4 regions of the Kluyvera sp. STS39-E genome follow, and region 1 is predicted to be linked to each of the others. Evidence: predicted binding sites of a transcription regulator. Region 1 holds the regulator's gene; each other region holds the start of a gene.
What was found. The regulator CRP, encoded in region 1, controls carbon source genes, mostly activating them, when cyclic AMP is high. The targets are predictions, from matches to a motif close to ATGTGANNNNNNTCACAT.
Positions count from the first base shown of each region.

Region 1 (7,542 bases):
AGCGCGGACTTCGTGCCGATGCGCGGCATCAGCAATCGTCATCTTCAGACGATGCTGCCGCGTCTTATCCGCCGCAAGCTGCAGTTCACGCCCTGCTGGCAGCGTCTTGAGCTGCCGGACGGTGACTTTGTCGATCTGGCCTGGAGCGAAGATCCCGAAGCCGCGCGTCATAAGCCGCGTCTGGTGGTCTTTCATGGCTTGGAAGGCAGTTTGCACAGCCCTTATGCTCACGGTCTGATTAACGCCGCGAAACAGCAGGGCTGGCTCGGCGTGGTGATGCATTTTCGTGGCTGCAGCGGCGAACCGAACCGTCTGAACCGTATTTATCACTCCGGTGAAACGGAGGACGGCACCTGGTTCTTACATTGGCTGCGACGCGAATTTGGTGAAGTGCCAACGGCGGCGGTGGGCTATTCGCTCGGCGGCAATATGCTGGCCTGCCTACTGGCCAAAGAGGGTGATGACGTTCCGGTGGATGCGGCGGTGATTGTCTCAGCACCGTTTATGCTCGAAGCCTGCAGTTATCATATGGATAAAGGCTTCTCACGGGTTTACCAACGCTATCTGCTGAACCTACTCAAAGGCAACGCCGCGCGTAAGCTCAAAGCCTATCCCGGCTCGCTGCCGGTGGATTTACGCCAACTGAAGAGCATGCGACGTATTCGCGAATTTGATGACTCGATAACCTCGAAGATCCACGGTTTCGCTGACGCCATCGACTACTATCGCCAGTGCAGCGCGATGCCGACGTTGAGCAAAATTACCAAGCCGACGCTCATCATCCACTCGAAGGACGACCCGTTCATGGATCACCACTCGATTCCTGCGCAGGAAGAGCTGCCGGAAAACGTGGTGTATCAGCTAACCGAGCACGGCGGTCACGTTGGATTTATCGGCGGCACCCTGCGTCACCCGGAAATGTGGTTGGAAAAACGCATTCCCGCATGGCTGATGACCTGGCTTGGGGCGAAGGCATGATGATCCCCTGGCAGGACCTCGCCCCAGAGACGCTCGACAGATTGATTGAAAGCTTTGTCTTGCGCGAAGGCACTGATTATGGTGAATATGAACGCTCACTTGCGCAAAAGGTCGCCGACGTAAAACACCAGCTACAAACAGGCGAAGCGGTGCTGGTCTGGTCTGAACTCCACGAGACCGTCAACATCATGCCCCGTAACCAATTTCGCGGTTAACTATACTTGTTATCAGGAGGCGCTCGCTTCCTGATAGTCCGTTCAGGGAGTTATTCGCATGTCTGCCAAACATCCAGTTATTGCCGTCACCGGCTCCAGCGGAGCGGGCACCACCACCACCAGCCTCGCGTTTCGTAAAATATTCGGCCAGCTCAATCTACGGGCTGCGGAAGTTGAAGGGGATAGCTTTCACCGTTATACCCGTCCGGAAATGGATATGGCGATTCGTAAAGCTCGCGACCTCGGTCGCCATATCAGCTATTTCGGCCCGGATGCTAATGACTTCGGCCTGCTAGAACAGACCTTTCGCGACTACGGCGTAAACGGTAAAGGACAATCGCGTAAATATCTTCACACTTACGATGAAGCGGTGCCGTGGAATCAGGTGCCGGGAACCTTTACGCCCTGGCAACCGCTGCCGGAACCTACCGATGTGCTGTTTTATGAAGGGCTGCACGGCGGCGTGGTCACACCGCAGCATGATGTCGCGCGTCATGTCGATCTGCTGGTTGGCGTGGTCCCTATCGTTAACCTCGAGTGGATCCAGAAGATGATCCGCGATACCGGCGAGCGTGGACACTCACGCGAAGCGGTAATGGATTCTGTTGTGCGCTCAATGGAAGACTACATCAACTTCATTACGCCGCAGTTCTCCCGCACCCATATCAACTTCCAGCGCGTTCCTACGGTCGACACCTCAAACCCGTTCGCCGCGAAAAGCATTCCATCCCTTGATGAAAGTTTCGTGGTGATTCATTTCCGGAATCTAGAAGGGATCGATTACCCCTGGCTGCTGGCTATGCTGCAGGGCTCGTTCATTTCACATATGAACACGCTGGTGGTTCCTGGCGGGAAGATGGGGCTGGCGATGGAGCTCATTATGACGCCGCTGGTGCAGCGTCTGATGGAAGGTCGCAACTAAACCTTAAGCCTGATAACGCTTCGCTTATCAGGCCTACAGGATATTGCGGAACGTGTAGGTCGGGTAAGGCGCAGCCGCCACCCAACAGTAGCGCGGCGTACGCCCTTGTTAAGGCTTTACCCTTCAATCACTTCGTAAGAGTGGGTAATGTTCACCGCTTTTTCCAGCATCAGCGCCACGGAGCAGTATTTTTCAGCAGAGAGATCGACCGCGCGGGATACCGCGGCGTCTTTGAGCTCTTTGCCGGTCACAATGAAGTGCAGGTTGATATGAGTAAACAGGCGCGGTGCTTCTTCACGGCGTTCGGAGGTCAGCTTCACTTCACAGTCGGTCACGTTATAGCGACCCTTTTGCAAAATCGACACGACATCAATTGCGCTACAGCCACCCGCGGCCATCAGCACGACTTCCATTGGGCTTGGCGCTTTATCACCGGAGTTGCCATCCATCAAAATCTGGTGGCCTGAAGCGGACTCACCGAGGAAGGTTAACCCTTCAACCCATTTCACACGTGCTTGCATATTTTTTAACTCCAAGGTTGCAAATTTCTTCTCAGATTACGCGTACATAACAATTCTCGCAATGGAAGGCGATCGTCGTCATGCTGAAGCGAGACACCAGGAGACACGCGGCTAAAGCTATGCTAAAACAGTCAGGATGCTACGGTAATACATAAACGTACTGCAAGTATGCAGAGGACATCACATTACAGGCTGCGGCACGACTCGACAGCCGACTTCCCAGGTAACGGGAAGGATACTATTGCAACCAGTGGCTGCAATGTTTTTGCCGCTGGGAAGAGCTTATAACAGAGGATAACCGCGCATGGTGCTTGGCAAACCGCAAACAGACCCGACTCTCGAATGGTTCTTGTCTCATTGCCATATTCATAAGTACCCATCGAAGAGCACGCTGATTCACCAAGGTGAAAAGGCAGAGACGCTGTATTACATCGTAAAAGGCTCAGTGGCAGTACTCATCAAGGACGAAGAAGGCAAAGAGATGATCCTCTCTTACCTCAACCAGGGCGATTTTATCGGCGAGTTAGGCCTGTTTGAAGAAGGCCAAGAACGCAGCGCATGGGTACGTGCAAAAACCGCTTGTGAAGTTGCTGAAATCTCTTATAAAAAATTCCGTCAGCTGATTCAGGTTAACCCAGACATCCTGATGCGCCTTTCTTCGCAAATGGCTCGTCGTCTGCAGATCACCTCTGAAAAAGTTGGCAACTTGGCCTTCCTGGACGTGACCGGACGTATCGCCCAGACCCTGCTGAATCTGGCTAAACAGCCGGACGCAATGACCCACCCAGACGGTATGCAGATTAAAATCACCCGTCAGGAAATCGGTCAGATTGTAGGTTGTTCCCGCGAAACCGTGGGCCGCATCCTGAAAATGCTGGAAGATCAAAACCTGATCTCCGCACACGGCAAAACCATTGTCGTTTACGGTACCCGCTGATCCCGCATAAACGGCATATTGTCTGAACAGTATGCCGTTTTTATCTATCCCTTATGTGGCGCAGGCTGATTTACCATCCGGAAGTCAACTATGCACTGCGGCAAACGCTGGTGTTATGTTTGCCGGTCGCCATTGGCCTTCTCTTCGGGCATCTTCAGCAAGGTCTCTTGTTCTCTCTGGTTCCAGCCTGCTGCAATATCGCCGGTCTCGACACGCCGCATAAACGCTTTTTTAAGCGTCTGACCATCGGCGGTTGCCTGTTTGCTGGATGTAGCCTTGCCGTACAGTTGCTGTTGGCACGTGACATCCCGCTGCCTTTAATACTGACCTGTCTTGCACTGCTCCTCGGCGTCACGGCGGAGATTAGCGCACTGCACGGGCGACTATTGCCGGCATCGCTCATTGCCTCAATCTTTACCCTAAGCCTCGCGGGCAATATGCCAATCTGGCAACCGCTGCTGCTCTACGCGCTGGGCACGCTATGGTATGGCTTATTCAACTGGTGGTGGTTTTGGATGTGGCGGGAACAGCCGCTGCGCGAATCGTTAAGCCTGCTTTATCGCCAGCTTGCCGACTACTGTGAAGCCAAATATAGCCTGCTGACCCAGCATACCGATCCGAATACCGCCCTGCCCCCGCTGTTGAACCGTCAGCAGAAAGTGGTGGATTTAATTTCCCAATGTTACCAGCAGCTACACATGCTGGCAGCCAATCAGCATAACGACTACAAGCGCCTGCTGCGCGCCTTCCAGGTTGGCTTGGATTTGCAAGAACATATCTCCGTCAGCCTGCACCAGCCAGAAGAGGTGCAAAAACTGGTTGAACGTAGCCATGCTGAAGCGGTGATCCGCTGGAACGCACAAACCGTCGCCGCCCGCCTGCGTGTTCTGGCGGACGATATTCTCTACCATCGCTATCCCAGCCGCTTCACGATGGAAAAACAGATAGGCGCACTGGATAAGATTGCCCACCAGCACCCGGATAACCCGGTAGGACAATTCTGCGCTTGGCACTTCAGCCGCATTGCTAAAGTACTGCGCGGGCAACGTCCCCTCTATCCGCGTAACCTGATGGCGGATAAAGAGCGTCGACTGCCGCTGTTCCCGGCGCTGAAAAGCTATCTGTCGCTGAAATCACCGGCGCTGCGCAACGCCGCTCGTCTGAGCGTGATGCTCAGCATCGCCAGTCTGATGGGAGTAGCGCTACATTTACCCAAGCCATATTGGATCTTGATGACGGTCCTGCTAGTCACGCAAAACGGCTACGGCGCGACGCGGGTACGTATTTTCCACCGTGCGGCAGGCACGCTCGCCGGCCTTGTTATCGCCGCCATCGCTCTGCACTTCCATACACCGCAGGGATTGGCGCTTTCCGGCATGTTAATCATTACCCTCGGTAGTTATCTGATTATTCGCCGTAACTACGGCTGGGCGACCGTGGGATTCACCGTTACCGCGGTATATACGCTGCAAATACTGACGCTCAACGGGGAACAATTTATCGTGGCCCGCTTTATCGATACCATCATCGGCTGCCTGATTGCCTTCGGCGGGATGCTATGGTTGTGGCCACAGTGGCAAAGCGGCCAGCTCAGGCAAAACGCTCAGGCGGCACTGGAGGCCGATCAGGAAGCGATTCGTCTGATCCTAAGCCCCGACCCGCAGGCGCCAAAGCTTGCTTACTTACGCATGCGCGTAAATCAGGCGCACAACACGCTATTCAACACGCTCAATCAGGCAATGCAGGAGCCGGGGTTTAACTCGCGCTATCTGGAAGACATGAAGCTGTGGGTGACCCACAGTCAGTTTATCGTCGAACATATCAACGCCATGACCACGCTGGCACGTGAACACGAAATGCTAACGCCCAATCTGGCGCAACAGTATCTGGAGTCATGTGAAATTGGGCTTCAGCGCTGTCAGCAGCGTCTGGAGTATGATGAGGCGGGGAGCAGCGGCGAGACTAACATTATGGAGTCGCCGGACGCGCTGTCCCACGGGCCGTTAAGCACCATGGAACAGCATCTCCAGCGTATTCTGGGACATCTAAACACCATGCACACCATTTCGTCGGTGGCTTGGCGCCAGCGTCCACGGCACCGGATTTAATACATTCATCATTTTTTGAATATTATAATTATCATTTACTTTCTGTATGTAGGTGAATGAACGTAACCGACACATCTGGAAATTAAATCATCAAGGGAATGTATATTTACAAGCAAAAACATTCATCTGGTATGTTTCTTATGTAAAAAGCAATCAAAGGCACTTTGTAAATTGATATATTCCCGCACAAAATAAAAAAAATCAAAATCATCATAGTCTCAAATAATTATTAATAGAAATCACCTACACACCCGAAAAGTCCGATTGCAGACATAAAAATAAAAACAATAAAAATAAGCTTATTTTTCATAGCATGAGCGAATTACAAAATCCAATTCATTTGTTTTTTATCACACAACAATGATTTCAATCAAATCATCACTACTCAACACAATAAATAGCCATGTAGTAGATAAGTCGAAACATTGCTATTTTCATGCCTTAAATGTCAAAATATTAAGAATTAAATTGTTTACAATTAATTATTAAAAGGTCATGCAATGAAAAAAACACTGCTAAGCGCGACTCTCGTAATGGGTTTACTTTCTATGAATTCCATACAGGCAAGTAATAACATTACTTTCAATGGTAAAATTACAAGTAGCACCTGTACACCAACTATTAACGGGCAAACTGATGGAACTGTAACCTTACCAACCGTATCGACCAACGCATTTACGGGTGAAACGGCGGGACGAACACAATTCAATATTGATGCTAAAGATTGTTTGGGCACGGTAGAGAAAACTGTAGCAGCATTTTTTGAACCTGATGCTATTAACATTGATCCTACAACTGGTTTACTGAATAACGTAGCACCCGCTACACCGACACCTGCCGATAATGTGAAGTTACAGCTACTCGATGGTAAAAATGGAAATCCAATTAAAGTGGGTTACCAAGATCAATCCGCTACAGGTGGAACCACCTTTACAGCCTGGGATGCCAGTGGTAATGCCACTTTGATTTATTACGTGGAATATAAAAAAGCGGTTGCTGGCAATGTTGTTACTGCTGGCCCTGTCGTTGGAAAAGTAGTTTACAATTTAATGTATAAATAAATATGAATGGCATGTTAAATTCACAACCTAAATTACCCGAGCTAAACAAATTTAAAAAAAACAGCATCAAATATATAAAAATGATGCTGTACACTAGCATTTTATGGATCGCTAATTCTCATGCCGCGATAAGTATTAATGGTACGCGAGTTATTTATCCATCACAAAAAAATGAAGTAACGGTAAACTTAATCAACAAAGGAGATGCCCCGGTATTGATTCAAAACTGGATTGATGCCGGTGATGATAAAATATCCTCTGGAAAAATGGCTATGCCATTTTTGGTAACTCCCCCCATCAATAGAGTTGATCCGGGTAGAGGACAAGCTTTACGCATTAGTTATCTGGGTACGCCAGCATTGCCATTAGATAAAGAATCAGTATTTTGGCTGAATGTACTGGAAATTGCAGCTGTGCAACAAGGCACAGATAATGCCAGCCATTTGGATATAGCATTCCGAACCAGAATAAAACTATTTTACCGTCCTGAAACGCTAAAGGGTGATGCCAATCGCGCGCCTGAATTACTACAATGGACAGCACACAATAACGGAGCCGTGCAGGTACTTAACCCAACATCTTACTATGTTTCTTTAGGTGTCGTGACTTACCATGAAAATGGTAAGTCTCATGAGACAGAAGGGAAAATGATTGCGCCAGGTGAAACACAAAAATATCGATTTAAAAATATTTCAACTACCAATGACATTCATAAACTAAGCTATACTGCAATTAATGACTATGGTGGCGTGACAACATATAAAGCAGGGAAAAAATAGTTTTTGTCATTCTGGAGCCAC
Region 1 is NZ_JBFQGA010000005.1:20,566-28,107, forward strand. Features, by position in the region: gene AB4K05_RS11875 (hydrolase) at 1-978, shown strand, start outside; gene AB4K05_RS11880 (YheU family protein) at 975-1,193, shown strand; gene AB4K05_RS11885 (phosphoribulokinase) at 1,252-2,115, shown strand; gene AB4K05_RS11890 (OsmC family protein) at 2,232-2,636, opposite strand; gene crp (cAMP-activated global transcriptional regulator CRP) at 2,941-3,573, shown strand; gene AB4K05_RS11900 (YccS/YhfK family putative transporter) at 3,627-5,681, shown strand; gene AB4K05_RS11905 (fimbrial protein) at 6,182-6,742, shown strand; gene AB4K05_RS11910 (fimbria/pilus periplasmic chaperone) at 6,754-7,521, shown strand.

Region 2 (7,542 bases), on a different contig from region 1:
AATAGCCGCTAACCATGCGCTATTTCCGCGTTTGAGTGCGACTACGTATTACCTGTAGTCCATACGCACGATCGAAAATATAGAATACTCATCGATCTTAAAAAATAATACTCTTAGAACGAATACAAGAAAACTCCTAAGCTTTGCTTTTTACGTTTCGTTACAACAGATATTGGATTGAGCTTAAAGCTCGGAATTTACTGTCATTAACATCATGATTTATATTAGTTATTTGTTTGGTGTGTTTTTGCGACCATGTTTGATAAAAGTGCGATAAGGTATTACATCAGATACAGTTTAAAGTGTGATCTATGTCTAGTATTTTTAGCGAATATCAAGGCCTAGTCGGTATACTCAGCGTTGTTTATTATGAATAATAAATCGCTAATAATAATTAGTGAGATATCTGTTACGCCTGCTGTAATGCTGGTGAATATTGCAATGATGTAAACTTGTTTTAGATCATTTTTGATAGAAACAGATAAGAAAATTCTGTTCTCGGTATTTAATCTTATGCAAATTCCGCCTATTTCACCGTCTTGGCGGATTTTTTGATATGAATTGACAGGAGTTAAAATGAAACAGGTTGCAGTGCTGCTGGCCTCTGGCTTTGAAGAAGGGGAAGCGATTGTCACTATCGATATCCTGCGTCGTCTGCAGATTGGCGTCGAGCTGATTTCATGCGCGCAATCGCGTGCGGTCGTGAGCTATCACGATATTCCGATGGTGGCGGATGCGACGCTGGCTGAACGCCAAGACACCCTGTACGACGCGGTCGTATTGCCAGGCGGCCCGCAGGGAAGCGTGAATCTGGCGGCGGATCCCGACGTGATTAAGTTTGTCGCGGCCCACGATGCAGCCGGCAAGCTTATCTGCCCAATTTGTTCAGCCGCGGCGCGGGTTCTTGCTGGCAATGATCTGCTTAAAGGTCGTCGTTACGTCTGTTCAGGTGATTTATGGCAGGATGTGAAGAACGGCGAATACGTTGATGCGCCGGTTGTGGAAGATGGCAATCTGATAAGCGGCAAAGGTTTCGGCCACGTTTTTGATTTTGCATTCACCGTCGCGGCTCGTCTGCTTGGCGACGAAGCGCCGGTTCGTGACCACGCCGATCATATTTATTACCGCTGGTAGTCTCTCTCTAGCGCGAATTGTCTGACAATTCGCGCCCATCAATATGTAATTATCTGCTGAATTTATGCATCACTTTACTGTAATCCTGCCGTGTGATGCCGCTCTCTTCTGAAAAGTGAATTCCGGGCTATTAATGTTTAAACAACGTTAACGCTGTAAATGAAACAGCTAAAACATTGTTTTATGTCTAATTTAAATCGTTCCCTGATTTTTCCCTACATAAAAGAACATTAAGGCGGGAGTTTACCATGCACAAGTTTACCAAAGCGTTGGCGGCCATCGGGCTGGCAGCGGTTATGTCACAATCAGCTATGGCTGAGAATCTGAAGCTGGGCTTTTTAGTCAAGCAGCCTGAAGAACCTTGGTTCCAGACCGAGTGGAAATTTGCTGATAAAGCCGGGAAAGATCTCGGCTTTGACGTTATCAAAATTGCCGTGCCTGACGGTGAAAAAACCTTGAACGCCATTGATAGCTTGGCGGCAAGCGGGGCGAAAGGGTTTGTCATCTGTACGCCTGACCCGAAATTAGGGCCGGCTATTGTGGCGAAAGCGCGCAGCTACGACATGAAGGTTATCACCGTCGATGATCAGTTCGTCAACGCGAAGGGTAAACCGATGGATACGGTGCCGCTGGTGATGATGGCGGCCAGTGAAATTGGCGCGCGTCAGGGGCAAGAGCTGTATAAAGAGATGCAAAAACGCGGCTGGGACGTCAAAACGACCGGCGTGATGGCGATTACCGCCAACGAATTGGACACTGCGCGCCGTCGTACCACGGGCTCGATGGATGCGATAAAAGCGGCGGGCTTCCCGGAAAAACAGATCTACCAGATCCCAACCAAATCTAACGATATCCCTGGCGCATTCGATGCCGGTAACTCTCTGCTGGTCCAGCATCCAGAGGTGAAACAGTGGCTGATTATCGGCATGAACGATAACACCGTTCTGGGCGGCGTACGTGCTACCGAAGGCCAAGGTTTTAAGGCAGCCAGCGTCATTGGGATTGGTATCAACGGCGTTGATGCGGTCAACGAACTGTCAAAAGCGCAGGCCACTGGCTTCTTCGGTTCGCTGCTGCCAAGCCCGGATATCCACGGTTATAAAACCAGTGAGCTGCTGTACAACTGGGTGGAAAAAGGCGTTGAACCGCCGAAGTTCACCGCAGTCACCGACGTCGTGCTGATTACCCGCGACAACTTCAAAGAAGAGCTGGCGAAAAAAGGCCTCTGAGTCCTGATGGTTCTCCTCCCGCTAGCCGGGGGGAGAAGGATAGCTGATTGTGGAGGTTGCTATGCAACAGTCTGCCCCTTATCTCTCTTTCCACGGTATCTGCAAAACGTTTCCCGGCGTAAAAGCGCTGTCCGATATTAGCTTTGATTGCTATAGCGGTCAGGTGCATGCGCTGATGGGGGAAAATGGTGCCGGGAAATCGACGCTGCTAAAAATACTCAGCGGCAACTATGCTCCCACCTCTGGCTCGCTCGCGTTGCGTGGCGAGGAGGTTTCATTTGCTGACACTACCGCTGCGTTAAATGCGGGTGTCGCCATTATTTACCAGGAACTGCATCTTATTCCCGAGATGACCGTCGCCGAAAATATATATCTCGGGCAGTTACCGAGCCGCGGTGGGATCGTCAATCGGTCACTGCTGAACTACGAAGCCCGGATACAGCTTGAGCATCTTGGGCTGGATATCGATCCGGATACGCCGCTCAAATATCTCTCCATCGGCCAGTGGCAAATGGTGGAAATTGCCAAAGCATTGGCGCGCAACGCCAAGGTCATCGCCTTTGATGAACCCACCAGTTCACTCTCTGCACGGGAGATCGATAATCTTTTCCGGGTGATCCGCGAACTACGCGAAGAAGGACGGACGATCATTTATGTATCCCATCGCATGGAAGAGATCTTCGCCATTAGCGATGCAATTACCGTGTTTAAAGACGGTCGCTACGTCTGCACATTCGACGATATGAAAGCCGTTAACCATGACCGGCTGGTGCAGGCGATGGTGGGACGCAATATCGGCGATATCTACGGTTGGCAGCCACGCGAATACGGCGAAGAACGTCTGCGGTTGGCAGATGTGAAGGCGCCGGGCGTGCGAACCCCCATTTCTCTATCGGTACGCAGCGGAGAGATCGTTGGCCTGTTTGGGCTGGTGGGAGCGGGGCGAAGCGAGTTGATGAAAGGCATTTTTGGCGGTACGCGAATAACCTCCGGGGAAATCTTCATTGATGGGCAGCGAGTCACCATTGATAAACCGGCGCAGGCCATCCGCGCGGGCATGATGCTGTGCCCAGAAGATCGCAAAGCTGAAGGTATCATTCCGGTGCATTCGGTGCGTGACAATATCAATATCAGCGCCCGTCGTAAGCATATTCGAGCGGGGTGCATTATCAATAACGACTGGGAAGCGACCAACGCCGAACACCATATTCAATCGTTAAATATCAAAACACCAGGCGCGCAGCAGCTGATCATGAACCTCTCAGGCGGCAATCAGCAGAAAGCCATTCTGGGGCGCTGGCTGTCGGAAGAGATGAAAGTCATCCTGCTCGACGAACCGACGCGCGGTATCGATGTGGGCGCGAAGCACGAAATCTATAACGTCATCTACGCGCTTGCAGCCTCCGGCGTGGCGGTGCTGTTTGCTTCAAGCGACCTGCCGGAAGTACTGGGCGTTGCCGACCGCATCGTGGTGATGCGTGAAGGGGAAATATCCGGCGAGTTGCACCATGAAAGCGCCAATGAACAACAGGCGTTAAGCCTGGCCATGCCTAAAGTGAGTCAGGCCGTCGCCTGAGCAAGGAGATTATGATGTCATCTGTTACAACACCTCGCGCTCGCGGCTCGTCATTGAGCTTTAGCCGAATTTGGGACCAGTACGGCATGCTGGTGGTTTTCGCCGTGCTGTTCATCTGCTGTGCGCTGTTTGTGCCGAACTTTGCCTCTTTTATCAACATGAAAGGGCTAGGCTTGGCGATTTCGATGTCAGGGATGGTTGCCTGCGGGATGCTGTTTTGTCTGGCCTCTGGAGACTTTGACCTCTCGGTCGCGTCGGTTATTGCCTGTGCGGGGGTGACGACGGCGGTGGTTATCAATGCCACTGAAAGCCTGTGGATTGGCGTGTTTGCCGGTCTGCTGCTTGGCGCGGCAAGCGGGCTTATCAATGGCTTTGTGATTGCCCGCCTCAAAATCAACGCGCTGATCACCACGCTTGCCACTATGCAGATCGTGCGTGGCCTTGCCTATATCATTTCGGACGGGAAAGCGGTCGGCATTGAGGATGAACGCTTCTTTGCACTCGGCTATGCCAACTGGCTGGGGCTGCCAGCGCCAATCTGGTTGACGGTGGGATGTCTGATAATTTTCGGCCTGCTTTTGAACAAAACGACCTTTGGCCGCAATACGTTGGCAATTGGCGGCAATGAAGAAGCGGCGCGCCTAGCCGGGGTGCCGGTGGTGCGGACTAAGATTATTATCTTCGTTCTCTCCGGTCTGGTTTCGGCAGCAGCCGGGATCATTCTTGCATCGCGTATGACCAGCGGGCAGCCGATGACCTCGATTGGCTATGAGCTGATTGTGATTTCGGCCTGCGTATTGGGCGGTGTGTCGCTGAAAGGGGGAATTGGCAAAATCTCTTATGTTGTCGCAGGGATCTTAATTCTGGGTACCGTAGAGAATGCGATGAACTTACTCAATATCTCACCGTTTTCCCAGTATGTGGTGCGCGGTTTGATTCTGCTGGCGGCGGTGATTTTTGACCGTTATAAGCAGCAGGCCAAACGCACCGTATAACGGTAAAACGCGTAGGCCTGATAAGCAAAGCGCCATCAGGCAGTTGCTCATCGAATGCCTGATGGCGCTTTGCTTATCAGGCCTACATTTTTGTTACAGTGTCACTAATAGCACATCAACGCCGCTGTTACCGACGATATTTTTCGCCGAACAGGTCGCGCGTGAAAAGAAGCTTTGGTTATGGTTGCCGCAGATTACTAAGTCGACCTGATGGTTTTGGCAGAATGCTTTCACGTGGTCGCACAGTTCGCCGGAGGCGATTTGGCGTTTCCAGATAGGGTAATCGGTGCCGTCGGCTAATGTTTGCAGAAACTGCCGTGTCTCCTCATACATTAACTCACGCAAGCTTTCCATCATTGGCGCGGCCAGCTGGTTATACATTTCTGGGTCGGTTGCGAGAGTAATCAGGCTGATGCGGGCATTTTCCGGGCGGGCAATGGCGACGGCTTTGTTTAATAACTCATGGCTTTCCGGTGTAGGAGCCACTGCCACTAAAAGATGTGAGTATGACATCAGACCTCCTTGCTGGAACAATACGCACTCTATCTCCAATCTCTTACTCTTTTTACGCCATCCCCGCAAGAGCCGGACGCAATATTGCTGCTTATAACTTAACCTAATACATAAGCAAGCTTTATGCGAATGATTGCGCAAAACTCAGGCTAAATGCATAAGCCACAGTGGATATATCATGTAATAAATATATCTCATTAATATTTAATTTATGCTGAACTATTGTTAATTTAAGGTAAATAACATGCAAATTAATTCATGTCAAATGAATTGACGTTGCAATTTGTTGAATTTACGATGAATTTTGATTATTAGATGAAAGCATGATCTGTGATAAATTTTTCGTAATTAGCTCACGTAAAGTCGCACATTCTGAATCGACGTTAAATAATTTCGCTGAATGAATATCCGTTAGAGTGGAATAAAATGCCGCTTTAACTGCTCGTTAATTAGCCAAAGTACAACGGTGACTGATAGATTTGGGTTAAAAATACGGTTTGATTTTGTGATGGAGATCACATAAATTTCAAATTAACAGGGGAGTAACATTGTATGTGTCACATCTGGCGAGTAAAGTTGCGTCGAATTAGGAAAAATCTTAGTAAATTGTAAGAAATGTTTAGATTTGTCGGGCCATAAGTGAAATTGTTACCCGACAATGACGCAGAAAGATTTGCCTGATTGGCCATGCATTTCGACCGATTCATTTTTTTATCGGGCCTTGCCCGACGACATCACGGGGTATGCGGTTTGACCGCATAAAAGTACTAATTGGTTATTCGGGATGGGGAAAATGCATACATCCGAGTTGCTAAAGCATATCTACGACATTAATTTGTCCTATCTGCTTCTTGCACAGCGTTTGATTGGTCAGGATAAGGCTTCTGCTATGTTCCGCCTCGGTCTCAACGAGGATATGGCAAAAGTTCTCGGGGAACTGACGCTCCCACAGATGGTGAAGCTGGCGGAAACTAACCAATTGGTTTGTCAGTTCCGCTTTGATAACGCCCAGACCATTACCCGCCTCACACAAGATTCACGTGTTGACGACCTGCAGCAGATTCACACCGGTATTCTGCTCTCCACCGGATTGCTGAATGAAGCGAGTCACGCAGGCGAACCTGGCCGTAAGAAAAGGGCTTGACGATGACCGAGAAAAGCATTGTTCAGGAAGCCCGCGACATTCAGCTTGCTATGGAGCTGATTACGCTTGGTGCTCGTTTGCAGATGCTGGAAAGTGAAACTCAGCTCAGCCGTGGTCGTCTAATCAAACTCTACAAAGAGCTACGAGGCAGTCCGCCGCCGAAGGGAATGCTGCCGTTTTCCACGGACTGGTTTATGACATGGGAACAAAATATCCACTCATCCATGTTCTGCAATGCTTGGCAGTTTTTACTTAAAAGCGGTCAATGCTCTGGCGTTGATGCCGTGATTAAAGCCTACCGACTGTACCTTGAACAGTGTCCTCAGCAGGATGATGGGCCGCTATTAGCCCTGACTCGCGCATGGACTCTGGTCCGCTTCGTGGAAAGCGGACTGCTTGAACTTTCTAGCTGCCATTCCTGCGGCGGCAATTTTGTCACTCATGCGCACCAGCCTGCGGGGAGCTTTGTCTGCAGCCTGTGCCAACCTCCATCACGAGCAGTAAAAAGACGTAAACTTTCCAATGATCTTGCCGATAGTAATCCACAACTGCTGGATGAACAGATTGGGCAAGCTGTTTAACCCCACTTAACGTGGATTAAACACTCCAGCAGCGGCCATTGTGCCGCTGCTTTTTTTTACCCCTAAGCGGGTGAAATCACCTCTCTGTCTCCTGTCTTAGTCAACAGTGGAAGGATGATAGCGTGCTTATCTTAATAGGTTACCTGGTTGTTTTGGGGACAGTTTTCGGCGGTTACATGATGACCGGCGGACACCTTGGAGCACTGTATCAACCGGCTGAGCTGATCATTATCGGCGGGGCGGGGGTCGGCGCATTTATCGTGGGTAACAACGGTAAAGCCATCAAGGGGACAATGAAGGCGCTGCCTTTGCTGTTTCGTCGCTCGAAGTACACCAAAAGTATGTATATGGATCTACTGGCGCTGCTTTA
Region 2 is NZ_JBFQGA010000015.1:27,482-35,023, forward strand. Features, by position in the region: gene AB4K05_RS23550 (DJ-1/PfpI family protein) at 577-1,134, shown strand; gene AB4K05_RS23555 (arabinose ABC transporter substrate-binding protein) at 1,383-2,363, shown strand; gene araG (L-arabinose ABC transporter ATP-binding protein AraG) at 2,425-3,939, shown strand; gene araH (L-arabinose ABC transporter permease AraH) at 3,954-4,934, shown strand; gene uspC (universal stress protein UspC) at 5,028-5,447, opposite strand; gene flhD (flagellar transcriptional regulator FlhD) at 6,241-6,591, shown strand; gene flhC (flagellar transcriptional regulator FlhC) at 6,588-7,172, shown strand; gene motA (flagellar motor stator protein MotA) at 7,295-7,542, shown strand, end outside.
Region 2: AB4K05_RS23555 (arabinose ABC transporter substrate-binding protein) is a predicted target of CRP. The motif match lies at 1,225-1,242, and genes of this name have one in related genera.

Region 3 (7,542 bases), on a different contig from region 1:
TATGGCGATGTTTGTGGATGTGCACCTGCTCACCAAACTACCGGCGCTTAATCAACTGCTCGGTGGCGTCAGTGCGCTCTCCGACGGCCAACTATGGCTAACGGCGATTGGTCTATCGCAGGTGATAAGCAACGTGCCGTCGACCATTTTGCTGCTGAACTACGTTCCACCTTCACTACTACTCGCTTGGGCGGTGAACGTTGGTGGATTCGGCTTGCTGCCGGGGTCGCTGGCGAACCTGATTGCCCTGCGTATGGCGGCGGACCGCCGCATCTGGTGGCGTTTCCATCTCTACTCTATCCCCATGCTGCTGTGGGCTGCCGTGGTCGGCTACGGTTTGCTTGTGATCCTCAAGTAGGCCTGATAAGCGCAGCGCCATCAGACATTATCGCCTCACAACGCCGGATGGCGCTGCGCTTATCCGGCCTACACCCGGCGTAATTTCGCTTCTGGCTCACAAAAATCGCCCCTCACTCTTGCGCCTGTTTTCGCCTTTTTGCTATATGACTAGTCATGAAATTTAAATGACTAGTCATATAGGAGTTCGACCATGAAACCATCACTGCCCGCTAACTTCCTGTGGGGGAATTCAGTCTCCAGCATGCAGACCGAAGGCGCTTGGAACGAGGGCGGCAAGGGGATGTCGGTGTACGATATTCGCGAGCCGAAAGAGTTTGCCTCTGACTGGAAGGTGGCGACCGACTCCTACCACCGCTTTGAAGAAGATTTCGATCTCATGAAAGATCTGGGCATGAACTGCTACCGCTTCCAGATTGCCTGGAGCCGCATTTGCCCAACCGGCGATGGCGAATTTAACGAAGAGGGCATCGCCTTCTACGAGCGCTTCATCAGCGGCCTGATTGAGCGCGGCATCGAGCCGATGATCTGCCTTTACCATTTCGACATGCCGCTGGCGTTGGCAGAAAAATACAACGGCTTCACCGACCGTCGCGTGCTGGATGCTTTTATTCGCTACGGCAAAAAGATGATCGACTGCTTTGGCGACCGTGTTACCTGGTGGCTGACCTTCAACGAACAGAACCTGTTCCACATGCCGGAGGCATTTCTGATTTCTGGCTATATGCAGGGTGACAAAACCCTGCGTGAGCTGTATCAAATCCAGCATCATGTGATGATGGCGCATGCGCATTTGACCCACTATCTGCATGAAACCAAACCGGGCAAACTCATGGGCGGGATGCTGGCCCATGCGCAGGTTTATCCGGCAACCTGCAAACCACGCGATGTTTTCTGCGCACAACAGCTTGATGAATTCTTTAACCAGAATTTGCTGCGCGCCTTTGCAGGCAATGGCTACAGCCCAGAAGTGATGCACTTTGTTGATAAAGCAGGTCTGCGTGATATTTATCTGGATGACGATCTCGCCGTGCTGGCGACAATGAAGAATGACTATATGGCGTTTAGTTACTATGCCAGCCGGACGCTCGACAGCGATCCGATCCCGGAAGGCACCCCGGTCAACAACTACATGTTGTTTGGTGACACGCCGAACCCACATCTGAAAGCCACCGAATGGAACTGGCAAATCGATCCGCTCGGATTCCGCAGCATCATTACCCGCTATTACAATGACTGGCGCCTGCCGGTGTTCCCGATTGAAAATGGGATTGGGGTCATTGAATCTTGGGACGGCGAGAACCCGATTGCCGATGATTACCGTATTGCCTATCATCGCGACCACATCAACGCGATGAAAGATGCGATGTTTGAAGACGGCGCGCAGGTGATTGGTTACCTCGGCTGGGGGCTGATTGATATTCTTAGCTCGCAGGGCGATATGCGTAAACGCTATGGTGTGGTGTACGTCAACCGTGACAACCACGACTTAAAAGATTTAAGCCGTGTGCCGAAGAAAAGCTATGCGTGGTTGAAAACAGTCATTCACAGCAACGGCGAAGAGATGTAATGATTCAGAAAAACAGAGGCGGGTGATGGCAGCGAAGTACATTGCGATAGCGCGGGAAATAAAGAAGCGGATCATCAGTCGGCAATATCCCGCTTCTGAACCCCTACCGGACCAGTTTGCGCTGGCGGCGGAGTTTGGCACCAGCCGCATGACCATTCAGCAGGCGATGCGCCAGCTGATTGTTGAAGGGCTGGTCTATACCCGCAAGGGGCAGGGCACTTTTGTGCGCAAGAACTTCCTTCAGCTTTCAAAGTGGGATGTTGCCGGCAGCGATTATGCGGGTGCCACCGAAACCTGGGGGCATTTGGGCAAAGTCGAAAGTGAGGTTGTGCATTTTGAACTGCGTTTCCCGACTGAAAAAGAGCAGGCCTCACTGCTGATAAATGCCGATGCGCCGGTGTATGATTTTGTCCGTTTAAGGCTGCTAAACGGCGAGCCCTTGTCGCTTGATCTCACGGTGATGCCGGTATCACTGGTGCCGGGATTGAGCAAAGGGCATCTGGAAAACTCGGTGTTTCGCTACGTGCAGGACAATCTTGGACTGAAGATGATGGGGTCGTACCGCGTGGTGCGAGCCATTAAGCCGGACGAACGCGACAGGCAGTACCTGCACTGCGAAGTGGGCGATCCGATTTTGGAAGTGGAGCAGGTTATCTATCTCGACGACGGGACGCCGTTGGAGTATGCACACTGCCACTATCGTTACGATCATGGCGGCATCGTGATTGTGAATAACGGCTAAAAAAAAATGGCGGGTGATAACCCGCCATTTTTACGATCGTTGTCTATGCCCGGTCTGCATAGCGCCGCCGGGCAATCTGCTTAGTTCAGACGAACCGGCATACCGGAACGGTTTTTAACCGCTTGGTCAACGATGCTCTGATCAACATCGGACTGGCTGGTTACAGCCTGTACTGCTTTGTTGAGCGTGACCGGAACGATTTCACCGCCTTCAAACTGCGCTTCAGTCGTCGACAGTGGGTTGTGAACCTCAATAAAGCGGCTGCCGTCTGGCTCAGTGGTGGCTTTCACCGCCTCATCAATAAACTCGACGCGCGTGCCGACCGGCACGTTCTGGAACAGGAACTTGATGTCTTCGTTACGCAGACGCACACAGCCGTGGCTCACGCGCAGGCCGATACCGAAGTTGGCGTTGGTGCCGTGGATAGCATACAGACGGCCGATATACAGCGCGTACAGACCCATAGGGTTATCAGGACCGGCAGGAACAACGGCTGGCAGTGGGTTGCCTGCAGCAATGTATTCAGCGTGCATTTTCGCCGTTGGTGTCCAAGTTGGACCGGCTTTCTTACGCTCTACCTTGGTGACCCAGTTGATAGGCGTATCTTTGCCCAGTTGACCAATACCGATTGGCAGCACGATGACGGTGTTAGTGCCTTTCGGGTAGTAGTACAGACGCATTTCCGCGCTGTTAATCACAATACCTTCATGCACGGTATCCGGCAGGATCAGCTGCTGAGGAATATTCAGCACGGTGCCGCCTTTTGGCAGGTAGGTATCCACGCCAGGGTTTGCTTCCAGCATGTTGGACAGACCCATCTGATACTGGGCTGCGAAGTATTCCAGCGGTTGCTTATTGTCTTCAGGAATCGTGATGACCTGATTCTGACCGACAATACGGCTACCGTTAGTCGGCAGCGGATAGGTGACCGCCGATGCCGAATTACAAAAGCCCACGACAGCAAGCGCCGCAGCGAAAATCGTTTTTAATTTCATGTTCATGTGTGCGAGGTATCAGTGCCTTACGGCGGTTGTTTAGGAATTTAGCCTGTTGGTAGAAGCGCATTATATGTGCATTCCTTGCCGCATGGAATTCGGATGTGTACTAAATCACATTTTTTTCACTTCTGTTACGAATTAGTCTCCAGCGATGACGAGCGCTTTTTATTCTCAATTGTGGCACAATAGGCGGTTTGTCACATTCTTCAGGATACTCCCGTGTTAGTTACCAGCAACGTTACCATGCAGTTTGGCAGTAAGCCGCTGTTCGAAAATATCTCCGTCAAATTTGGCGGCGGCAACCGTTACGGCCTGATTGGCGCTAACGGGAGCGGCAAATCTACCTTTATGAAAATCCTCGGCAGCGACTTAGAACCGACGCTGGGCAACGTTTCCCTCGATCCCAACGAACGCATCGGTAAGCTGCGCCAGGATCAGTTCGCCTTTGAAGAGTTTACCGTACTCGACACCGTGATCATGGGGCACGGCGAACTGTGGGAAGTGAAGCAAGAACGCGACCGCATCTACAGCTTGGCTGAAATGAGCGAAGAAGACGGCTATAAAGTGGCCGACCTCGAAGTGCTCTACGGCGAAATGGACGGCTACTCTGCGGAATCCCGCGCGGGCGAATTGCTGCTGGGCGTTGGTATTCCCGTTGAGCAGCATTACGGTCTGATGAGTGAAGTCGCTCCCGGCTGGAAACTGCGTGTGCTGCTGGCGCAGGCACTGTTCTCAAACCCAGACATTCTGCTGCTCGATGAACCGACGAACAACTTGGACATCGACACCATTCGCTGGTTGGAGCAGACGCTCAACGAGCGCGACAGCACCATGGTTATCATCTCGCACGACCGTCACTTCCTGAACATGGTCTGCACCCATATGGCAGATCTGGACTACGGTGAACTGCGCGTTTACCCAGGCAACTACGACGAATACATGACCGCGGCGACCCAAGCGCGTGAACGTCTGCTGGCGGACAACGCCAAGAAAAAAGCGCAGATTGCTGACCTGCAGTCCTTCGTTAGCCGCTTTAGCGCCAACGCCTCTAAATCCCGTCAGGCAACGTCTCGTGCGCGTCAGATTGATAAAATCAAGCTTGATGAAGTTAAAGCCTCCAGCCGTCAGAACCCATTCATCCGCTTCGAGCAGGATAAAAAACTGTTCCGTAATGCGCTGGCAGTAGAAGAGTTGAGCAAAGGCTTTGATAACGGTCCGCTGTTCAAAAACGTCAATCTGCTGCTGGAAGTGGGCGAGAAGCTGGCAATCCTAGGCGCGAACGGCGTGGGTAAAACCACCATGCTGAAAACCTTGATCGGTGAGCTTCAGGCCGATACGGGTACAGCGAAATGGTCTGAGAATGCGCAAATTGGTTACTACGCGCAGGATCACGCAGAAGATTTCGATAACGATCTCTCTGTGTTTGACTGGATGAGCCAGTGGAAACAAGAAGGTGACGACGAGCAGGTTGTTCGTGGTTTCCTCGGCCGTCTGCTGTTTAGCCAAGACGATATCAAAAAACCTGCCAAGGTACTGTCCGGTGGGGAAAAGGGTCGCATGCTGTTCGGTAAGTTGATGATGCAAAAACCGAACATCCTGGTGATGGATGAACCAACCAACCACTTGGATATGGAATCGATTGAATCGCTGAACATGGCTTTGGAAATGTATCAGGGAACTTTGATCTTCGTTTCTCACGACCGTGAGTTCGTCAGCTCGCTGGCGACCCGTGTGATTGAAATTACGCCTGAGCGCGTGGTGGACTTCACCGGTAACTACGAAGATTACCTGCGTACTAAAGGCGTCGAGTAATTTCCCTCACCCTAACCCTCTCCCAAAGGGAGAGGGGACCGCTCGGTGATGAGGTTTGCTCCCTCTCCCTTTGGGAGAGGGCCGGGGTGAGGGTTATCCCTGCACCCACTCACCGCTTTCTTCGCCGTTAATCAACAGCTTACGCATCTCACCTGCCGGTAACGTTACCTTCAGCGCCTTCCACGCTGGACGATAATCGCCGCGCGTATTCACCTTCAGATTAATGCTCGCACCGTCGCACACCATCTCCCATTCCAGCCATAGCGCATTGCCTTGCTGATAGCCCCACGACTCGCCATCATCCTCAAACAACAGCCCGTTTGTGCTACCGGTGCCTTTGACTGGGAACAGTTTCAACTCACGTGTGTTGTCTTCCACGGCGTTAACAAAGCTAATCCGCTCGCTTAACGGCAAACCTGCACCGGCGCGAACCAGCAGCGGCAGTTTTTCCAGCGGCGCATCAAGCGTGACCCACTGTCCGCCGCTAAACCACGCGCCGGTGTAAAAATCGTACCAGCCGGTTTCGTTATCCGGCAGCCACACGCGACGCTCGCGCTCGCCGGCCTCGACTACGCTGGCGACTAAAATATCGCGGCCCAGCAGGAAATCGTCGCACTCCACGAACGTCTGTTCATCGTGCTCGTGGTCGAGGAAGGTAGGGCGCAGCATTGGCTCATCGTCGGCGTGCGCCTGCCACAGCAGGGTGTAAAGGTATGGCAGCAGACGGTAACGCAGTTCAATCGCGCTGCGGATAGCAGGCGTTACGCCCGGATACATCCATGGTTCATTGACGGTATGATCATCGTTCCACGAGTGAATAGTGAAACGCGGGTGCATTACGCCGTTTTGTACCCAGCGCACGAACAGCTCCGGGTCCGGTTTATCGCCCGAAAACCCGCCAACATCGTGACCTAAGTTGTACAGACCAGAAAGGCTCATCCCTAGCCCCATGCGGGTGTTATAGCGCAGGGTGTCCCAGTTGGTGCGATTATCGCCGCTCCAAGTCTGCACGTAGCGCTGCATCCCGGCGCAGCCGGAACGGGAAATCAGGAATGGGCGCTTGTTGGGCGCAAAGCGCTGTTGAGCTTCCATCGAGGCGCGGATCATCAGCAGCGGCATCACCGGGCGAATGTGCTTGATGGCGATCTCTTTGCCAAAACCGTGGCAGCGCGCCTCACCGTCCCACACCTCAAACTCGTTATTATCATTCCAAGTGGAATCAATGCCCATCTCCAGCAGCTGCTGGGTTACGCCTTCCTGCCACCAGGCCACGGTTTGTGGATTGGTGAAGTCGAGGTGCGAGCCTTCGTCATCCCAGAAGCTGGAACGTTCTGGCGCGTCGCTTTCGGAATCACGAATAAACAGCGCGTTCTCGGCCACTTCGTTGTAGCGTGGGTGATCCTGTAATAGACACGGCTTGATGTTTGCCGCCAAACGCAGGCCTGCGTCATGGAAGGCTTGGCTCATCACCTTCGGTTGCGGCACTTTGTCGTAGTTCCAGTTGAACACATAGCGCTTGCCGTTAATCGAGGTATAACCCGAAGAAAGTTGGAACGAATCGCATGGAATGGCGTGTTCATCACATAGGCGGATAAAGTTCATCAACTGGTTTTGTGCATCGGGCGCATCGGTGTAGTGCATGGTGGAACCGCTGTAGCCGAGGCTCCATTTGGGCCCGAACAGTGTTTTACCGGTCAGACGGACAAAGGCTTTGGTCACATCTAGCACACGTTCGCCGGTGAACAGGTAATAGTCGATATCACCCGCTTCGGCCTGCCAGCGGCGATAGGCAGTGTGGTAGTTATCGATCTCGTTGCCCAGATCCAGCCAGCAGCTGCTGAGGTTGTCGTAAAACAGCCCGAAGCTCACATCATCACGGCGGGTGATGGTAAACGGAATATGTTTGTACAGTGGGTCGGTGCTTACCGCGTTATAACCCATGGCGTCAAGGTTGCGCATCTCATAGCGCTTGCCACCGCGTTGTAAATCCCCGGCTTTATCGCCTAGGCCATAAAAACGCTCGTCCTTACGGCGGCTTTGGTAGTGCGCAACACCGTCGCCGT
Region 3 is NZ_JBFQGA010000002.1:112,344-119,885, reverse strand. Features, by position in the region: gene AB4K05_RS04105 (anion transporter) at 1-358, shown strand, start outside; gene AB4K05_RS04100 (glycoside hydrolase family 1 protein) at 551-1,927, shown strand; gene AB4K05_RS04095 (GntR family transcriptional regulator) at 1,953-2,669, shown strand; gene ldtB (L,D-transpeptidase) at 2,750-3,670, opposite strand; gene AB4K05_RS04085 (ABC-F family ATPase) at 3,887-5,479, shown strand; gene AB4K05_RS04080 (TIM-barrel domain-containing protein) at 5,573-7,542, opposite strand, start outside.
Region 3: AB4K05_RS04085 (ABC-F family ATPase) is a predicted target of CRP. The motif match lies at 3,767-3,784, and genes of this name have one in related genera.

Region 4 (7,542 bases), on a different contig from region 1:
AATCAGCCGCTCAACGTTGATTTCACCACCACCGAAGGTGCGAAAGCCTACCAAGTTGGCGTGAATTTGCAGGCGGACTGGCAGCCCACGCGGATGGGCGTGCTGCCTAAACAGCTCAATGACGCGCTTAAAGGTAGCGTGCCGTGGAAAGGTAACGTCGCCATCGAACTGCCGTACAGCGGCAGCGCCACTTATAAGGTCGGTATTACCGGCGATCTGCAGAATGTGAGCAGTAACTTACCGTCGCCGGCGGATAAACGTGCCGGTCAGCCACTGCCGCTGAAAATTAACGTCGACGGTAATCTGCATAGTTTCGATCTGACCGGTAACGTGGGGCCGACCAACCATCTTAATAGCCGCTGGCTGCTGGGGAATAAGCTGAAGCTGGAGAACGCTATCTGGGCGTCAGACAGCCGGACAATTCCACCGCTGCCACAAACTTCGGGTATTGAGCTCAATCTGCCGCCGATGGATGGTGCACAGTGGCTGGCGCTATTCCAGCATGGCGCGGCAGATGGCGTCAGCACCGCCGCCGCCTTCCCGCAAAACGTCACTTTGCGTACGCCATCGCTGACCTTTGCCGGGCAGCAATGGAATAACTTAAGTATCGTGTCGCAACCGACGGCCGGCGGGACGCGCGTTGAGGCTCAGGGGCGTGAAGTGAATGCCAGCCTGACGATGAAAGATGCCCAGCCGTGGCAGGCTGCAGTGCGCTACCTCTATTACAATCCATCGGCTAACCCGCTGGCGGCGACGTCTACGGTGGCGGCAAACAGTCAGCCGGTAAGTAGCCCGATTGATTTCCATGGCTGGCCAGATCTCCAGCTACGCTGTGTCGAATGCTGGTTGTGGGGACAGAAGTATGGTCGGATTGACGGCGACTTCAGTATTAAAGGCGATACGCTGACGTTGGCAAATGGCCTCGTTGACACCGGTTTTGGGCGTTTGACCGCTGACGGCGTATGGGTCAACTCACTTTCCGGTCAGCGCACTTCGCTGAAGGGCAAAATTCACGGCAACAAAATTGACGACGCGGTGACTTTCTTCGGTGTTTCCACACCGATTCGCGATTCTTCGGTTGATGTGGACTACGATTTACATTGGCGCGACAAACCGTGGCAGCCAGATGTGGCATCGCTCAACGGCATCCTCAAATCACACATCGGCAAAGGGCAGTTTACCGACCTGTCGACCGGGCATGCCGGGCAGTTGCTGCGCTTGCTGAGCGTGGATGCGCTCCTGCGTAAGCTGCGCTTTGATTTCAGTGACACCTTTAGCGAAGGTTTCTATTTCGACTCCATTCGTAGCACCGCGTGGATCAAAGACGGCGTGCTCAATACCGACGATACGCTGGTGGACGGGCTGGAGGCAGATATTGCCATGAAAGGTTCGGTTAACCTCGTACGTCGTGAACTGAATATGGAAGCGATTGTCGCGCCGGAAATTTCCGCGACCGTTGGTGTTGCCGCAGCCTTTGCCGTGAACCCGATTATCGGTGCGGCGGTGTTTGCCGCCACTAAGGTGCTGGGGCCACTGTGGAATAAGGTCTCGATACTGCGTTATCGCATTACCGGCCCTATCGATAAGCCACAAATTAATGAAGTGCTGCGCCAGGCGCGTAGCGAGAAAAAGCCATGATTTGACGCAAGCCTTGAATTGCCTCAATCTCATAACACAAACACCCGGAATGCAGGCCCGAAATGCGTAAAGCGCGCGGGCATTAACGAGTAGCGAAATAATGAGTCTAAATCTGGTAAGTGAACAATTGCTGGCGGCGAACGGCCTGAATCATCAGGATCTGTTTGCCATTCTTGGTCAACTCACGGAGCGCCGTCTTGATTATGGCGATCTCTATTTTCAGTCCAGCTATCACGAATCCTGGGTTTTAGAAGACCGTATTATTAAAGATGGTTCTTACAATATCGACCAGGGCGTTGGGGTACGTGCGGTAAGCGGTGAGAAAACCGGTTTTGCCTATGCCGACCAGATTAGCCTGCTGGCGCTGGAACAAAGCGCACAGGCAGCGCGAACCATCGTGCGTGATAGCGGCAATGGTAAAGTACAAACTCTCGGTGCTGTGGAATATTCACCACTGTATACCACGCTCGATCCGCTGCAAAGCATGACCCGTGAAGAGAAGCTGGACATTCTGCGCCGCGTTGACCGCGTAGCGCGAGCTGCTGATAAACGCGTGCAGGAAGTGACCGCCAGTCTGACCGGTGTCTATGAACTGATTCTGGTGGCCGCAACCGACGGTACGCTGGCCGCCGACGTTCGCCCGTTGGTGCGCCTGTCGGTAAGCGTGCAGGTAGAAGATGACGGCAAGCGCGAGCGTGGTGCCAGCGGCGGTGGCGGCCGTTTTGGCTATGACTATTTCCTCGCCGACCTCGATGGCGAAGTCCGTGCCGATGCGTGGGCGAAAGAAGCGGTGCGCATGGCGCTGGTGAATCTGTCGGCGGTTGCAGCCCCGGCCGGTACGCTGCCGGTGGTGCTGGGCGCAGGCTGGCCTGGCGTGCTGCTGCATGAAGCGGTGGGCCACGGTCTAGAAGGTGATTTTAACCGTCGCGGTACTTCGGTATTCAGCGGTCAGATGGGGCAACTGGTCGCGTCTGAGCTGTGTACTATTGTCGATGACGGCACGATGGCGGACCGCCGTGGTTCCGTGGCTATCGATGATGAAGGAACGCCGGGCCAGTACAATACCTTGATTGAAAACGGCATCCTGAAAGGCTACATGCAAGACAAGCTTAACGCGCGTCTAATGGGCGTGGCGCCGACCGGTAACGGCCGCCGTGAGTCTTATGCGCACCTGCCGATGCCGCGTATGACCAACACCTATATGCTGGCGGGGAAATCGACGCCGCAGGAAATTATTGAGTCCGTTGAGTACGGTCTGTACGCGCCAAACTTTGGCGGTGGCCAGGTGGATATCACCTCCGGTAAGTTTGTCTTCTCCACCTCAGAAGCTTACCTGATTGAAAACGGTAAGGTCACCAAGCCGGTGAAAGGCGCGACGTTGATTGGTTCTGGTATTGAAACCATGCAGCAGGTGTCGATGGTCGGTAACGATCTGAAGCTGGATAACGGCGTAGGCGTGTGTGGCAAAGAAGGCCAGAGCCTGCCGGTTGGCGTGGGCCAGCCAACGCTGAAGGTGGATAAACTCACCGTAGGCGGTACGGCGTAATCCTCTGAATGACCCGATAGCGCAGCGCTTATCGGACCTACGAGCGTAGGTCGGGTAAGCGTTGCGCACCCAGCATAAGCGTGCTGGTGGTTTACCTTCCCATCGGGTCTTCTTCCCCGCGCCCGCGCATTCCCTGATACAACCGAGCGACCTCCACGAAATAATCCGTCAGATAGTTAATACACACCTGCACCTTCAGCGGCAGTTTGTCCTTCTCGGTATACAGCGCATACACCGGGCGCGGATCGGATTGGTAGCGCGGCAGCAGAATTTCCACTTCCCCACGGTTGATCTCATCGATCGCCCACATCAGCGGCACGTAGGCCAAGCCCGCTCCGGCTGACAGCCAACGAGTTAGGGTCATGGGATCGTTGGTGACAAAACGTCCTTGTGGGATCAGTCGCGTAGAGATCCCTTCCGGGGCGATCAGTTCAAACTCGTTATCCGGGCGGACGCTGTATTCCAGCCACGAATGATTCGCCAGATCCGCGGGTTTTTCGGGAACGCCGGCATGTTGCAAATAGCTTTTCGCCGCGCAGATCACCATGGGCATCGACCCCAGACGACGGGAGAAAAGGCTAGAATCCTGCAGCGCGCCGACGCGGATCACGACATCTAGGCCGTCGGCAATCAGGTCCGGCGCGGGAATTCCTGTCACCAGATTGACCGTCAGACCGGGGTACGTTTTCAACATATCGGCGGTGATCCTAGCGAGGACATTTTGTGCCATAGTTGATGAACAACCGATACGCAGCGTACCAATCGGGGTGTTGTTAAAGGCGTAAAGCTGCTCATGAACTTCTTGGACTTCGTACAGCATTCGGCGACAGCCTTGATAGTAAATTTTCCCGGCTTCGGTGAGGCCAATGCTACGTGTACTGCGATTAAGTAGCTTTACTTGGAGTTCATCTTCCAGTTTGGAGACGGTCTGGCTTATCGATGAAACACTCATTTGTAGCTGACGTGCCGCGGCGGTGAAGGATCCTTGTTCGACAACTTTGGCAAACACCGACATCCGTTTTAATCGTTCCATTGTTCACTCTGGCTTAAAAGTGATTTGCATCACACTATGTAGATAAGGCTATAACAGTTACGCTAATATATTGTTAGTCGCATAACTAAATACCCGCCATTTTTGATGGATGGCGTGTAACGTTCCAATCTCATCTGCACGCTAGTCTAGTAAGGTCAACATGAGCCTGTTTCCTGTCATTGTGATTTTCGGTCTCTCTTTTCCGCCGATCTTCTTTGAGCTGCTCTTATCGCTCGCCATTTTTTGGTTGGTGCGTCGAGTGCTGACGCCAACTGGGATCTACGATTTTGTCTGGCATCCCGCGTTGTTCAACACGGCACTGTATTGCTGCCTGTTCTATTTGATATCACGTATGTTCGTTTGAGGTAGATGTGAAAACACTAACAAGAAAAATCTCCCGTACCGCTATTACGGTGATACTGGTCATCCTGGCGTTCATCGCGATTTTCCGCGCCTGGGTCTATTACACCGAATCCCCTTGGACGCGCGATGCTCGCTTTAGCGCCGACGTTGTGGCGATTGCGCCGGATGTATCCGGTCTGATTACCCAAGTCGAGGTTAAGGATAACCAACTGGTCGCCAAAAATCAGATTCTGTTTGTGATTGATCAGCCCCGCTATCAGAAAGCATTAGCCGAAGCTGAAGCCGATGTCTCCTACTATCAGGCGCTGTCCGAGGAAAAAAGACGTGAAGCCGGGCGTCGTAACCAACTTGGCGTGAGCGCCATGTCGCGTGAAGAGATCGACCAGTCTAACAACGTGCTGCAAACGGTGCTGCACCAGATGGCAAAAGCGCAGGCCACCCGCGACCTAGCGCGACTTGATCTCGAACGTACCGTGATCCGGGCACCGGCAGACGGCTGGGTAACCAACCTCAACGTCTACGCCGGGGAATTTATTACCCGTGGTTCGACGGCGGTCGCCTTGGTGAAGCAGCACTCCTTCTACGTGATGGCCTATCTTGAAGAGACGAAACTCGACGGCGTGCGTCCGGGTTATCGTGCTGAAGTTACTCCGCTGGGTAGCAACCATGTATTAAAAGGCACCGTTGATAGCATCGCGGCAGGCGTGACCAATGCGAGCAGCAGCGTCGACACCAAAGGTATGGCGACCGTTGATTCCAACCTTGAATGGGTGCGCTTGGCTCAGCGCGTGCCGGTGCGTATTCATCTGGATAAAGAACAGGGCAACCTGTGGCCTGCGGGAACAACCGCCACGGTGGTGATTACCGGCAAAAAAGATCGTGATGCCAGCCAGATGACTTTCTTCCAGAAACTGGCGCTGCGCCTGCGTGAATTCGGTTAATCGCTATGGGCATCTTCAGCATTGCCAACCAGCATATCCGCTTCGCCGTCAAACTGGCCTGTGCGGTAGTGCTTGCGTTGTTTGTCGGCTTTCACTTTCAGCTAGAAACGCCCCGCTGGGCGGTACTGACGGCGGCCATCGTGGCTGCCGGCCCGGCCTTTGCGGCAGGCGGTGAACCCTACGCCGGTGCCATTCGCTACCGCGGAATGCTGCGTATTGTCGGGACATTTATCGGCTGTATCGCCGCGCTGACCATCATTATCACCATGATCCGCGCCCCGCTGTTGATGCTACTGGTGTGCAGCATTTGGGCCGGTTTTTGTACCTGGGTTTCGTCGCTGGTCCGCGTGGAGAATTCATACGCGTGGGGACTTTCCGGCTATACGGCGCTGATTATTGTCGTCACCATCCAGACTGAACCACTGCTTACGCCGCAGTTTGCCGTAGAGCGCTGCAGCGAGATCGTGCTGGGGATCATCTGCGCGATCGTTGCCGATCTGCTGTTCTCCCCGCGTTCAATCAAGAAAGAGATCGATAACGAACTCGATGCCATACTCATCGATCAATATCGCCTGATGCAGTTGTGCATCAAACACGGTGATAGCGATGAAATGGACCGCGCTTGGCTTGCCCTCGGGCGTCGTACTGCCGCGCTGGAAGGGATGCGCAGCAATCTGAATATGGAGTCCTCGCGGTGGGCGCGGGCGAACCGTCGTCTGAAAGCGCTCAATACCGTCTCGCTGACCATGATTACCCAGGCCTGCGAAACCTTTATTATGCAAAACTCGCGTCCGGAAATCGTGACCGATGCCTATCGTGAACTGTTTGCTGAACCGGTCGAGACGGTGCAGGACGTACATCGTCAGCTAAAACGTATGCGCCGGGTACTGGCGTGGACGGGCGAACATGATACCCCCGTCACCATCTACAGTTGGGTAGGGGCGGCAACGCGCTATCTGCTGCTCAAGCGCGGGGTAATTGGCAACGCTAAAATTAGCGCCCGCGAAGAAGAAATACTGCAAAGCGAAGTGGTGGTGCGTCCGGATTCTGCCGAGCGTCATCACGCGATGATCAACTTCTGGCGAACCACCGTTTCCTGTGCGCTGGGGATCCTTTTCTGGCTGTGGACCGGCTGGACTTCCGGCAGCGGGGCGATGGTGATGATTGCCGTGGTGACGTCACTGGCAATGCGCCTGCCGAACCCGCGGATGGTGGCTATCGATTTCCTCTACGGCACCATTGCGGCCCTGCCGATTGGGGCGTTCTATTTCCTGGTTATCATACCGGCGACCCAGCAAAGTATGCTGCTTTTGTGCATTAGCCTAGCGGTGATGTGTTTCTTCATCGGTATTGAGGTGCAAAAACGGCGGCTTGGCTCGCTTGGCGCATTGGCAAGTACCATCAACATTCTGGTGCTAGATAACCCGATGACCTTCCATTTCAGCCTGTTCCTCGACAGCGCGCTGGGGCAAATTGTCGGTTGCTTTATGGCGTTTATCGTTATCTTGCTGATCCGCGATAACTCTCGCCTGCGTACCGGACGGGTGCTGCTGAACCAGTTTGTATTTGCTGCCGTTTCGGCGATGACCACCAATATGGCGCGGCGTAAAGAGAACCATCTGCCGGGTCTCTACCAGCAGCTTTTTTTACTGTTGAATAAGTTCCCCGGCGATATCGCCAAGTTCCGTCTGGCGCTGACGTTAATCATCGCCCATCAGCGTTTGCGCGACGCACCAATCCCTATCAACGATGACTTGTCTGAATTTCACCGACAGCTTCGCCGCACCGCTGACCGCGTTATCTCTGCCAGCAGTGACGATAAGCGCCGCTACTACTTCACGCGATTGCTGGACGAGCTTGAGGTGTATCAGCACAAGCTGCGCGCTTGGGCTGCCCCGGCTCAGGTTACGGAGCCGGTTGAACGCTTGGTACTTATGTTGCACAAATATCAGGGCGCTTTGACCAGTAGCTAAACCGTTCTATTCTGGCGTTGCAGCGCGAATGCGCAACAACGCCAGATT
Region 4 is NZ_JBFQGA010000001.1:25,280-32,821, forward strand. Features, by position in the region: gene yhdP (AsmA2 domain-containing protein YhdP) at 1-1,638, shown strand, start outside; gene tldD (metalloprotease TldD) at 1,739-3,184, shown strand; gene aaeR (HTH-type transcriptional activator AaeR) at 3,276-4,217, opposite strand; gene aaeX (p-hydroxybenzoic acid efflux pump operon protein AaeX) at 4,378-4,581, shown strand; gene aaeA (p-hydroxybenzoic acid efflux pump subunit AaeA) at 4,589-5,521, shown strand; gene aaeB (p-hydroxybenzoic acid efflux pump subunit AaeB) at 5,527-7,494, shown strand.
Region 4: aaeR (HTH-type transcriptional activator AaeR) is a predicted target of CRP. The motif match lies at 4,235-4,252, and genes of this name have one in related genera.